DNA from 4 places in the Endozoicomonas sp. ALB115 genome. Region 1 is predicted to be linked to each of the others. Evidence: predicted binding sites of a transcription regulator. Region 1 holds the regulator's gene; each other region holds the start of a gene.
The links. The regulator PhoB, encoded in region 1, activates phosphate uptake and scavenging genes when phosphate is short. The targets are predictions, from matches to a motif close to TGTCATANNNNTGTCANA.
Positions count from the first base shown of each region.

Region 2: ACO6VE_RS05735 (PhoX family protein) is a predicted target of PhoB. The motif match lies at 1,299-1,316, and genes of this name have one in related genera.
Region 3: ACO6VE_RS09875 (choice-of-anchor I family protein) is a predicted target of PhoB. The motif match lies at 1,385-1,402, and genes of this name have one in related genera.
Region 4: ACO6VE_RS16025 (ABC transporter permease subunit) is a predicted target of PhoB. The motif match lies at 2,140-2,157, and genes of this name have one in related genera.

Region 1 is NZ_JBLYZG010000044.1:2,240-5,568, forward strand. Features, by position in the region: gene ACO6VE_RS17235 (DUF3050 domain-containing protein) at 1-75, opposite strand, end outside; gene ubiA (4-hydroxybenzoate octaprenyltransferase) at 233-1,138, shown strand; gene phoB (phosphate regulon transcriptional regulator PhoB) at 1,372-2,061, shown strand; gene phoR (phosphate regulon sensor histidine kinase PhoR) at 2,177-3,329, shown strand, end outside.
Region 2 is NZ_JBLYZG010000008.1:86,288-89,616, reverse strand. Features, by position in the region: gene ACO6VE_RS05740 (saccharopine dehydrogenase family protein) at 1-1,205, shown strand, start outside; gene ACO6VE_RS05735 (PhoX family protein) at 1,409-3,329, shown strand, end outside.
Region 3 is NZ_JBLYZG010000016.1:21,016-24,344, reverse strand. Features, by position in the region: gene ACO6VE_RS09885 (hypothetical protein) at 101-325, shown strand; gene ACO6VE_RS09880 (hypothetical protein) at 480-1,082, opposite strand; gene ACO6VE_RS09875 (choice-of-anchor I family protein) at 1,456-3,165, shown strand; partial or broken gene ACO6VE_RS09870 (chorismate synthase) at 3,235-3,329, opposite strand, start outside.
Region 4 is NZ_JBLYZG010000037.1:39,640-42,968, reverse strand. Features, by position in the region: gene ACO6VE_RS16025 (ABC transporter permease subunit) at 1-2,096, opposite strand, end outside; gene ACO6VE_RS16020 (Na+/H+ antiporter family protein) at 2,652-3,329, shown strand, end outside.

The DNA of each region.
Region 1 (3,329 bases):
CACACTGTTAATTTTCTGGTAGATGGAGTGATTGAAAAGTTGTTCTTGAAGAGGGCGTAAGTCTTCTGTAAACATGATAGTCTCCCGCTATAAGCAATTTGCTCTGGTAGGCCGACAAGACTACATAGATATTGGACACATGGCAGCCTGTGCTCATTTTTTTATCGGCAAAACATGTGTCGGCTGGAAGGCCCTGACTATATTTCCAAAACACAGAACTCCAAGGGCGCAGATGAAATTTATACAATCGATAACAGGCGCTGATAAATGTGCAGAGCTGCTGGATCAGCACGTACCACGCTGGAAAGACTTTATTCAACTGGCTCGCCTTGATCGCCCCATTGGCATTTATCTACTGCTATGGCCAACACTCTGGGCGCTCTGGCTCGCGGCCGAAGGCATACCCTCTGTTGGTAATCTGGTGGTTTTCATTCTTGGGGTGGTGCTGACCCGCAGCGCTGGCTGTGTTGTTAATGACTATGCTGACCGACATTTTGATGGTCATGTAAAACGAACCCGGCAACGTCCGTTGGTGACCGGAAAGATAACCCCGAAAGAAGCCCTGATATACGCCGCCAGCCTGTTTTTCGTGGCCTTTCTCCTGGTGTTGACCACCAATGCCCTGACCATCTATCTCTCCTTTGCCGCCCTGCTACTCGCCTCAGCCTACCCTTTTGCCAAACGACACACGTATCTGCCGCAAGTGGTATTGGGTGCCGCATTTGGCTGGTCCATCCCCATGGCATTTGCCGCCGAGGCCGACACACTGACCACTCAGACATGGCTGTTGTTTATCGCCAATCTGTTATGGACTGTCGCCTACGATACCCAGTATGCCATGGTGGACCGAGATGATGATCTGCAGATCGGCATTAAGTCCACCGCCATTTTATTTGGCGAAATGGATAATCTGATTATTGCCTGTTTTCAGACGTTTACCCTGATAGCCCTGCTGATGCTGGGTTTACAGCTGGAATTAGCCTGGCCATTCTATGTCAGCCTTGTTGCCGCCGCCGCAGGTTTTACCCACCAGCAATGGTTAACCCGCAACCGTGAAAGGGATCCTTGTTTCAAAGCCTTTCTTTCTAATCATTGGGTTGGTGCCGCCATATTTCTCGGTCTGGTCTGTTCTCTGTGATGACTGACTGAAACACCTGAATTTGAAGGTTGAGCCGAAAGCGCTCAACCTTCACCTCCCCTTTATCACTTCAACGACGGGAAAACAGTAACTCATGGGTTGGACAACCCGCAAAAAGTCCATCAAATTTTCCTCAACGTCATTTTTCTGTAACATTCCCTCGCTGTAATACCTGTCATAAAGATAAACGGTTACCAAAGCAATCTTCTCTCATTCAACCCCGGGGTATTCTCATGTCTGGCAAAACAATTCTAATTGTGGATGATGAAGCACCCATCAGGGAAATGGTCGCTATGGCGCTGGAAATGGCTGGTTATCAGTGCCTGGAAGCAGCTGATGCAAAGCAGGCGCACTCACTGGTGGTGGATAACCGACCCGATTTGATCCTTCTGGACTGGATGCTACCGGATATCTCGGGTATCGAACTGGCCAGACGACTTAAGCGTGACCAGCTGACAGCAGAAATTCCGATCATTATGTTGACCGCCAAAGGGGAAGAAGACCATAAAATCCAGGGGCTGGAAACCGGTGCGGATGATTACATCACCAAGCCTTTCTCCCCCCGCGAGCTCGCTGCCCGACTTAAGGCCGTACTGCGCAGAACTCATGGAATGGACGAACAGTCGGCTATCGTCGTCAAAGGACTGGAACTGGACCCTGTCAGCCACCGGGTCAGTATTGATGGCAACCCGGCCGAAATGGGGCCAACGGAATACCGGCTGCTGCAGTTCTTCCTGACTCATCAGGAGCGAGCCTATTCCCGTGGGCAGTTGCTTGACCAGGTCTGGGGTGGCAATGTGTATGTTGAAGAGAGAACGGTGGATGTCCATATTCGCCGCCTGAGAAAAGCGCTGGGCAGTGGCTATGAGAATTACATTCAAACCGTCAGAGGTACTGGCTACCGTTTTTCCACTAAAGCGTAGAATGCTGGAATTCAATGAAAATGGCTTCAGTGACGTTTTCCTCATCACCACCTGATGACATAAGAATGATGGTCAGGATCAATCACCATAAGCTCAACAAACTGCGGAACTGCCTGTGACCACCTCTGCCCGATCCTGGTTTACTGGTCGAATAGTGTCAATGCTTGCCATCGGGCTGCTGGTCGGCTGGCTGGCGGACCGGATTTTTCTGGGGCTTTTTCTTGCCACATTATTCTACCTTCTCTGGAGCCACCAGCAACTGCACCGATTGCTGATATGGCTTGATAAGGCTGCCCACAAAGAGCTGGATCCCCCGGAAAGCACAGGCGTATGGGGTGAGATCTTTGACGGTATTTATAGAATTCAGCGCAAACACAACCGCTCAAAACAGCGACTTGCCAGCGTGATAGAACGCATACAGGATTCAACGGCAGCATTAAACGACGGAATCGTCATGGCCGACCAGAATGGTTCCCTTGAGTGGTGGAACCGTGCCGCCGGAGAGTTACTGGGCCTGCAAATGCCCGATGACCAGGGACAGCTCCTGACAAACCTGGTCAGAAATCCAAAATTTGCCCGCTATATGAACAATAGCCACGGCAAAGAGCCCATTAAGATCGATTCACCGGTGCATGAGAGCCGACAGCTTCAAATAGCCATTACCGTTTATGGGCAGGGCAATCGACTTCTATTGGTCAGGGATGTCAGCCGGTTGCATCAGCTTGAAATCATGAGAACCGATTTTGTTGCCAATGTTTCCCATGAATTGAGAACACCTCTAACCGTGATTTCCGGTTACCTGGAGACCATGAGTGACGGTATAGCAATGAATCCGGATACACCGCCCATCTTTAATCGTGCCCTTGGTCAAATGCAGGAGCAGGCAACCAGAATGCAGCGACTGATTGAGGATCTTTTGTTACTTTCACGGCTTGAAGCGACGGAACCGGAAAGAATAAGTCAGTCAGTGACGCTTAAGTCTCTGCTTGCCGGTATCGTTAACGACGCCAAAGCATTGAGCGGTGAAAATCAGCACCAGTTACAACTTGAATGCGACGATGATGCCTTATTAACGGGTGATGCCGTGGAGCTGCGCAGTGCCTTTTCTAACCTGGTTTATAACGCTATCCGCTATACCCCGTCTGGAGGAAAGGTGCAGGTGAAGTGGTGGCAGGATCAGGAAGGTGGACACCTGATGGTTCAGGACAATGGTGTTGGCATTGACCCCGTTCATATTCCAAGACTGACTGAGCGTTTTTATCGGGTGG
Region 2 (3,329 bases), on a different contig from region 1:
GCTTCGTTGGACAACTACTTTGCCAGTACCTGGTTGATAGATTTAACGACAATGACCAGGAACGCCTTAACTGGGCGATAGCAGGGCGCTCTCAAGCGAAACTGGCTCAATTAAAGCAGAACTTACAACAGCCTGAGCTACCTGTGCTGCTGGCTGACGCTGCTGATGAGACTTCATTGAAAGCATTGTGCCAGCAAACCCGGGTCATTGTTTCGACAGTGGGACCTTATGCACTTTACGGCGAATCACTGGTCAAGACTTGTGCAGAAAGTGGTACTGATTATTGCGACCTGACCGGAGAGGTGCAATGGATCCGACAGATGTTGGACCGGTATGAGGAAACGGCACGCAACAGCGGTGCACGCATTGTTCATTGCAGTGGCTTTGACTCAATACCTTCTGATTTGGGCGTGTACTTTACCCAGAAAAAAGCCAGGGAAGTTTTGGGTTCATTCTGTTCAGATATCAGCATGCGGGTGAAAGCCGCCAGAGGTGGTATATCCGGTGGCACGCTGGCCAGTATAACTAACCTCACCCGTGAGGCGGCAAACAACCCGGCATTACGCCGACAGTTGGCCAACCCTTATCTGCTCTGCCCTGACAATGAAAGCTTGAAGGCCAGACAGGAAGTTGTTAAAACACCGACGTATGATTCCGGCTTTGGGGCGTGGCTGGCACCTTTCATTATGGCTGGCATTAATTCCCGGGTGGTCCTTCGTTCCAATGCATTGGCTGAATTTCCTTATGGCAGGGATTTCAGGTACAGCGAAGCCATGCTGATGGGGGCTGGTTTTAAAGGTCGTTTACAGTCTTCCGCCCTGGTTGGCGGACTGGGTCTGTTTATGCTGTCCATGGTGATTAAGCCAACCCGCTGGTTTATGGAGCGATTTGTGTTGCCCAAACCGGGTGAGGGACCTTCTCCCGAAGCCCAGAAAACCGGGTTTTATGATATTCGCTTTCTGGGCAAAACAGCAGATGGCCAGGAAATTCGCACCCGTGTTGTTGGCCAGGGCGATCCGGGGTATGGCTCTACCGCCAGAATGCTGGGGCAGGTGGCTGCAGGATTGGCCCTGGACTTCCACGATAAGCAGCAGAAGAGCGGGAGGGCGGGCGGTTTCTGGACAACATCCACGTTATTTGGTGATCGGCTTATTGAGCGGCTGGAAAAAGATGCTGAGATAAAATTTGAAGTAGTACCTTCCTGAAATAGCCTGATGCTATCTGTCTTTCCCGGATAGGTAGCAACCGTTTCGGCTGACTTTCTCTCCACAATTTGCTCCGTTTTCTTGCAGAGCTTTTTTCATCTAATTGAAACTTGATAGCAATAAATCTGTAACAGTCATCGCCTAATCTCTCAGCAAATCATTCTTTCAATAACAGTGTGTTTACTTAACGATGAGGGATAATCATGGAAGCCGGATCTTCAAAGTTACAGAACCATCGTGATTTTCATGAACAGCTGGAGTCGCTGGATGATCAGCCAGATAACTTCTCTGGCAACAGTACCCTGGATGACGTGGTAGAAAAAAGTCGGCGGAACTTTATGAAAGGTGGCCTGGGTCTTGCCATGGCAGGCTTTCTGGCTGGCTGTATGGGCACGACCGGGCAGAGTCATAATGCTCTGGGTGGCAGTACTGTTGGAAACCTGCGGCGGGCGGACATCGGATTCAAGCCCATTCCCATTGAGCAGGACCCCATGTTCGATGCCATCAATGTGCCTGAAGGCTATACGGCCAGCGTCTTTTTTTCATGGGGTGACCCGGTAGAGAAAGGTGCCAGACCCTGGCGGCCAGATGGCAGCAACAGCTGGCGGGAGCAGATGAAGCAGGCAGGCCAGAATCACGATGGGATCTGGTTCTTCCCATTTGCGGACCAGCCGGACGACCATGGCCTGCTGGTCATGAATCATGAGTACATTAATCCTACGCTTCACCCTAATGGTCTGACCATCACTGAAAACCCGCAGGGATTTAAACAGCGCCCGGCGCATGAAGTGAAAAAGGAGATGGCGGCCCACGGTGTCAGTATTATCGAAGTTCGCAAGCAGTCGGATGGTCACTGGCAGCAAGTCAAGGATTCCCGCTATAACCGCAGGATCACCGGGTTTACCCCCATGGATCTGACCGGCGAAGTGTCCGGTACTGATTTTCTGAAAACCGTGGCAGACCCTGCTGGGCTTGAGGTGCTGGGCACTTTGAATAACTGCGCCATGGGTGTAACACCCTGGGGGACTTATCTCACTTGTGAAGAGAACTGGAAGAACTACTTTGTTAACCGTGATGCTGAAGATTATCAGCAACGCCCAGCCCACCAGCGGTATGGTGTGGCCCAGGACAAGAACAGTAAATACTATGCCTGGGAGTCAGTAGAACCCCGTTTTAATGCGACACCTGATCACCATGCCCCTCATGGCGGTTATGTTAACGAACCCAACCGTTTTGGCTGGGTAGTGGAAATTGACCCTTTTTCACCGGACAGCACCCCGAAAAAGCGCACCTCCATGGGACGACTGGTCAGAGAGTGTTCAACACTTTCGCTGGGTGATGATGGTCGTATGGCATTCTATTTTGGCGACGATACCCGCGGCGAATACGTGTATAAGTTTGTGCCGGATCAGGCCTATAAACCCGGTAATCCAGCGGCCAACCGGGATATTCTGGATCATGGCACTCTTTATGTGGCGGTGTTCCATGATGATGGCCGTGGTGAGTGGCGGCCACTGGTGTTTGGCCACAACGGCCTGACCCGTCGCAATGGTTTTACCAGTCAGGCCGATGTGCTGGTACACGCCCGTCGTGCTGCGGATATTCTGGGGGCCACAACCATGGACCGCCCGGAATGGGTTGCCGTGCATCCGCAGACCCGGGAAGTCTATGTCACGCTGACCAATAATAAGCACCGGGGCCAAAAAGAGGATCAGCAAACCAATGCCGTCAATCCCCGGGAAGATAACCGCCATGGTCAGATTGTTCGTTTTACCGAGGCAAACGCTGATCCCACGGCCACCCATTTCAACTGGGAGATGTTCCTGCTGGCCGGTGACCGCCCTGGCGCGACACTGGCGGATGGCAGCCCGGTACCTGAACACTTCGTGGGAGATATCAAGGGTGATATTTTCTCTTCGCCGGATGGTATCTGGTTTGACTATCAGGGCCGCCTCTGGATTCAGACCGATTACGGTGACGATGAGGAACGCAACAGCAATATGGGCACCAATCAGATGCTCTGCTGCGATCCGGTCACCGCAGAAGTGAAACGCTTTCTGACTGGCCCGAGAGGGTGTGAAATCACTGGTGTGACCACCACGCCTGATGGCAAAGCCATGTGGG
Region 3 (3,329 bases), on a different contig from region 1:
ATCTATCAGGTATTATTCGAGATTTCATTCCCAACCAGTACAGTACTTAAGAGCTGGCAAGTGTACGGAAGCATTGAGCTTTGAAATTTGAGTTTTGCAAATGAGCATAGTATTCACCCGACAAGATCGAAATCTTTACGACGTACTCAATCAGGCAACTGAAGATGAGCTGCTGCTGTTATCCAAAATTATTGGTGACAAATTCTCCAGTGACATTGATACCAACTGTACGGATCCATTCAAAATTGCCCGCGAGTTGCACCTAATGGGAGGACACTCTGCTGCTAATCTCTGGCGGGGTCACGGTGTCAGCTACAAGCAATAAAAAGGACACCCACTTTTTAAAAAGTGAAGAGAGCGACAGCGTCCCACAACTGGCTTCCTGACAACCCGCAGGGCCTCTGGTAAGCTTGCCTTCAGCTGCTCCCTTGTCCCGTTTTTCCTGACGCTTTCCGCCCTTCATAGGCAGCATTACACCATCAAGAGAGGCCGCTACCGTCGCAGCATTGGCTGGAACCTGAAAGTTGTCTGCCAGACATATACTCAAAAGGTTCAAGATACTGTTCCCACCGTTCACTGAGTTTTGCAGGAAGACGAGCCAAAGTACTGGCCGACGGTTTCATATTTCCCAGCAACTCAAGAAGGCTTGCCACTTCGGTTGGTGGCAACTGAGCCACCATCCATGCCGCTTGCTTTGCCGCCCTGGGTAACCAGAACCCTTCAACAATCCCTGCCTGGAGTTCCAGGGGGACTATACATTTGCTTCCTGAGCCGGATCGATACAGGGTTCGCTTTACCCGGACAGGGCCAGCGGCAGATTGGTATGTTTGATGATTTTGAGCCACCCTGCGATAAACGGTGCCCTTGACCTCAATAGAAGGTTCATTGACGTCCAGTTTTTGGAGGTCTTCAGAGAGAATCTCCTGCTCTGCAAGAGCCATGAGGTTATGCAGTTCATTTTCGTAATCCTCCCAGTGGAGCTCATGGCATGACTGGCGAAGAAGAGATAACCGATGTTGCAGCATCTCGATTGCAGGGCAGTGATTACTAGCGGGAATGGTCAGTGGGTGACATACTTCCATGGAGGGCGGCCTCTCGCAGATGATTCTTTTGTCACATGAAAATCATAGCTGCGTTTGGTCGCCTTTCTTGTTCGGGTATTTTGGCTCCGGGACGTAAATCCTGTGCTCCAGGGTCTGTAGTTGTGCTCAGTATGAGACTTTGACCCTCATGATTCTTAAATTCCCTTTTTGACGTGTTGGTTGACCCTTTTGTGTTTCTGCTGGCCATTGGCGGCACCTGATCCCCGCACGCATCATGCGGACCTATATCAACCGCCCTATTCTGATTGTTTCTCTGTCTCGGTACACCGTGATGATTTAGCTGTCATATTTCTTTCATCATTTCCCGTTATAACTGTTCAGCAACTAAAACAGGACATGACAGGCAAGGCCGATGAAAATCCCTTTCAGCAGAACCGCTCCATTACTGGCAGCTCTGATCATTTCAGGCTGTACTTTGGATATGCAATCTGCCAGCGTAACCCACCCGGATATGCAACCGGTTGGTCGCTATGCATCTGGCACTTTCTTTGAAGGTGCAGCAGAAATTGTCAGCTGGCATAAAACCAGTCAGTCGATTTTTGTCGTGAATGCCGGAGAAAAAACGATTGATATTCTGGATGCCAGCCAATTAACCAGCAAGGCTCTCGCTAACCCACTGACCGATTCAAACCTGACCAAACGAAGCAGCATTGATATTCAAAGCTATCTGCCAGACATCGAACTCGGTGCTGCAAACAGCCTGTCATTACATGATGGCCTGCTGGCTGTTGCCGTTGAAGCTGACATCAAACAGGAAAACGGCGTTGTTATTCTGTTCAACATCGATGATCAAGGTAATGCAACCTACCGGGATTATGTCCACACTTCAGCACTGCCAGACATGGTGACCTTTACCCCAAATGGTAAATATGCGCTGGTTGCCAATGAAGGTGAGCCTTCTGAAGATTACAAAATTGATCCTGAGGGTTCCATCAGCATTATCCAGATCAACGATAACGGTACCGTAGGCGAGGTCAGACAAGTTGGCTTTACTGAGTTTAATAAATACGGTCCAAGGCACAATGAGTTAAGCGAGCAAGTTCGGGTATTTGGCCGAAATGCCACCGTTGCACAAGACCTTGAGCCTGAGTTCATCACCGTATCCAATGACTCTAAAAAGGCTTATGTCAGCCTGCAGGAAAATAATGCTCAGGCAATCATTGATATTGAAGCAGCTGAAGTCGTTAAGATCTTCCCCCTGGGCTACAAAGATTTTGGGAAATACACCGCCGATATCAGTAACAGGGATGGTGGCGTGAATCTGAAAACCTGGGCGGGTGTATACGGTATGTATCAGCCAGACACCCTCGCTTCTTATGAAGCCAATGGCAAAACCTATGTTGTTTCTGCCAACGAAGGTGATGCCCGTGATTACTGGTATGACAGCCCTTCCAGAACAGATTGTCTGAACTCCGGCGGCCTGAAGTTTGATGAAGACGACGGCTGCCTTGCTTATACTGAAGAGTTCCGTGTGAAAAAGGTGAAGGTGGCTGATGAGCACCCAAATGCCGACAAAGCAAAAGATTCAGCCGGGATGGCTCAACTGAAAATCACCAACACTCTGGGAGACAGTGATAACGATGGTGAGTTTGAACAGCTTTATGCTTACGGTACCCGTTCCTTCGCCATCTGGGATGAATCCGGAAATCTGGTGTTTGACTCTGGCGATGATTTCGAGCGCATCACGGCAGAAATACTGAAGTCTGACTTCAATAACAATGACGATGAAACCAAAGGCGATAACCGCAGTGATGACAAAGGTCCGGAGCCTGAAGCCCTGGCCATTGGTGAAATCAATGGAAGACACTATGCGTTTGTTGGTCTTGAGCGTACCGGCGGCCTGTTTATGTACGACATCACCAGTCCGGAATCACCTGAATATGTCCGCTATATCCATAACCGGGACTTTTCCGTGAATGTGGCCGAGCAGCCTGAACTGGCTGGTGACCTTTCACCGGAGGGTATGGTCTTTGTGGCAGAAGCGGACAGTCCCACTGGCAAGCCTTTGCTGATCATTGGCCATGAGGTTTCTGGATCAACCCTTGTCTATGAAATCTTTTAACGACTATTCGTACAGCCTCCCGGGAGGCTAAACGTTTAAAGGCTTCCACCCGGAAGCCTTTTTTATGCTTTAAACAACCGGTATCGGACTAACGACATCGGCATTCTGTGCCCGGTGCCGCAGAAAATGATCCATCAGGGTAATCGCCATCATCGCTTCAGCAA
Region 4 (3,329 bases), on a different contig from region 1:
GCCATCAGCACGATCATGGTTTCACCCACAGCCCTTCCCATACCGATCATCAGCGCAGAGAAAATACCCGGACTGGCGGTCAGAAGAACCACCCGGGTCAGGGTCTGCCAGGGTGTGGCTCCCAACGCCAGGGAACCATAGGTCAGGTGCCTGGGTACGCTGAATATCGCATCCTCCGCAATGGAAAATATGGTTGGAATAACGGCAAAACCCATGGCCAGTCCTACCACCAGGGCATTACGCTGGTCGTAGGGAATGCCCAGCTCGGTGGTCAGCCAGGTACGCATATCACCGTCAAACAGCCAGAGTTCCAGACTGGAACTGAGCGACATGGCCAGGGCACCACTGAGTAATACCACGGGCACCAGCAATCCGGCCTGCATACCGTCAGGAATCCGGTGACGTATCGTTGCAGGCAAGCCATCCCAGGCAAAAGCAAACATCAGGATGCCCGCTGGCACAAAGAGCAACAGGGCAAAAATACCCACCAGCTGATTTTCAATCAGCGGGGCCAGCCAGAGCCCGGCAAGAAAACCAAGAATGACCGTAGGCAGGGCCTCCATCAGCTCGATCACCGGCTTTACCTTTCTGCGCATGCCCGGAGCCATAAAGTAGGCGGTGTAAATAGCCGCACAAATGGCCAGTGGCGCTGCCAGCAACATGGCATAAAACGCCGCCTTGAGCGTCCCGAACGACAGTGGCATCAGGCTCAGCTTGGGCTCGAAATCATTGTTTGATGCCGAGGACTGCCAGATGTAATCCGGCTGATTGTAAGACTCATACCAGACTTTACCCCACAGGGCAGACCAGGATATTTCCGGGTGCTCATTGTCGATTTTCAGGAATTGCGTCTCACCCTGGCTGGCCAGAATGAGATAATTGCCTCTTGGCGCTACGGCCATTTGATCTATTCGACCCGCAGCCAATGGCTCCACCAGCAGAGAACGGTTTGCCGTGGTGTAATACAGACCAACCTGACCCTTCACATCCGACGCCAGAAAGCCCTTGCGCCGATGCTCCGGAACAATCTTGTCGATGGGGTCACTGCCGAGGCTGAAAGAACGAATATTGTGCAAATTCAGACGGCCATCTTCACGAACCATAAACCACTGGGCGATATTGCCTTCTGAGTCACCCACCAGCAGGGACACCCCGCCCAACAGAAACGTCATCGCGGTAACTTCCACTCCCTTAGCGGTCAGGTTGAGCGTCTCATGGATATAGGGACGGTCAATATCGCTGATATTGATCACCGTCAGTTGATTGCTGCCGCTGAGGACATAAAGCCAGGTTTGTTCCGGATCAATCAGCAACTGGCGGATATCCAGGCCACCCTGCGCAGAAAGTCCGCTGATCACCGGCAGGGCGACGGACTGCTGCTCAACAGTGATGGACTCGGTTAAAAAATCCGCTTCCTTATGGACAACCTCCATCACCAGCTGGTTATTGCTGCTGGCGGCCATCAACAGCTTTTCCTCACCGTCACTGATGGCCAGTTGTGCAACCGGAGCCGAAAAGTCCTTGATGGCAAAAGGCTGCCGCTCATAAGGGTAGCTGACTTCCGGTGTGATCTTCCGGCGGTCATCTGGCCAGGTAATCCTGTAGCCCTGATCAAACAGTATGACCTCACCTTTGGTAAGACCGGCCGCCATCAGATTGGAACCAGCAGCATCCCTGACCACCCTGACCACCTCACTGCCCGCAGGTATTGGCAGCAACTCATTCTGTAGCCATTCACCGGTCTGGGAGGAGAAAAAACGCAGATTACCGGAAGCCTCTGCTTGCATGGCCACTTCGGCCTGCTCTTCAACAGCGAGAAATATCGGCGCTTTTTTTGTAGCAACTGGCTCATCAACAAAAGTCAGGGCCGATGGGTATGAAGCAACCCGGGTAATCTCAGCGCGGTTAAATAGCGGCAGGACCTCATAGAGGAGGTAAAAGAAAATCAGGAGAATCGCCACAATCACGCCAAGACCACCGGAGGCAACCCCCCAGCGGGCAAGACGGTCTTTCAAGAAGCGCAGGGAACGATATTTTTTTAGTGCCGGTGTATTGAAATCAATACCCGGGCTGTTATCCATCGAATTTTGATACATGGCGCAAGTCTGATTAAATCATGCCCGTAACTTACAGAATCAATATGACAGTAATGTGACACCGGGAAAAAATCATTGCCCGGGCCAACAGATCAATGTAATTTAGTGGCTGCCAATAACGGCTGTAAGCCTGAATTACCGAGCCTACAGACCTGTTGAAAGTGCATCATGATCAGAGAAAATAACGATGTTACCCAGAAATCTGCTAACAATACCCGGTATTGACACCCAATCAGAACAGTGTAGCTCTGCCCTTTCCATGATCCCTTCCCTGCATGCCCACCGACACCATCATCACCATTGAACGGCTGATTCGACCCTGATCGAATACATTTACTTTTATCGCCTGAGCTTCTAGCCTCAATGTGTAATATATTAATTTACAACTAGAAAAAAGAGCTCAAGGCACAACCAATCAAGGAATGCGACAGCTCCTGACGAGCTCTGCACTGATCTGCTATAGACTGATCTGTTATAGATCGTGCTGTGGATAATGCTGTGGATTGAAGTATCGCAAACCGCTTATAACTCAAAAGAACACAAAACTGGATTACTATGAACGCTGTCATTTTGGCTGTTGCCATCATGCTGACCTTGAGTGTCTTGCGTGTAAACGTTGTACTTGCCCTTTTTTTCGGGGCTATTGGTGGAGGTCTTGCCGGTGGACTGGGGTTTGATGCCACACTGTCCGCTTTTGCCGAAGGGTTGGGGGGTGGTGCCAGCATCGCCATCAGCTACGGTATGCTGGGTGCCTTCGCCATGGCTATATCCGCATCCGGGATTCCCCAGTGGCTGGCCGATCGAATTATTCAGAGGGTAGCCAAGACCCACAAAACAGCTGGCCTGAGGATCTCAATCCTGGGAAGCATTCTGCTGATGGCCTTTGCCTCCCAGAATGTGGTCCCTGTGCATATCGCCTTTATTCCTATTCTGATCCCACCGCTACTGGGTGTTTTCAGCTCCTTACAGCTGGACCGCAGGGCGGTAGCAAGCACCCTGTCGTTTGGTCTGATCGCCACCTATATGCTGGTTCCCATTGGTTTCGGCAATATCTACCTGACCCAGATCCTGGCGGGCAACCTCAACGATAATGGCTTGAACATTGACCCTGACCTGATGCCATCGGCCATGGCTCTACCGGTACTCGGCATGTTTATTGGTCTGCTTGTGGCTGTGTTCTGGACTTACCGTAAACCCCGCCACTACCACATTGCAGAGAGCGCCCTGAAAACC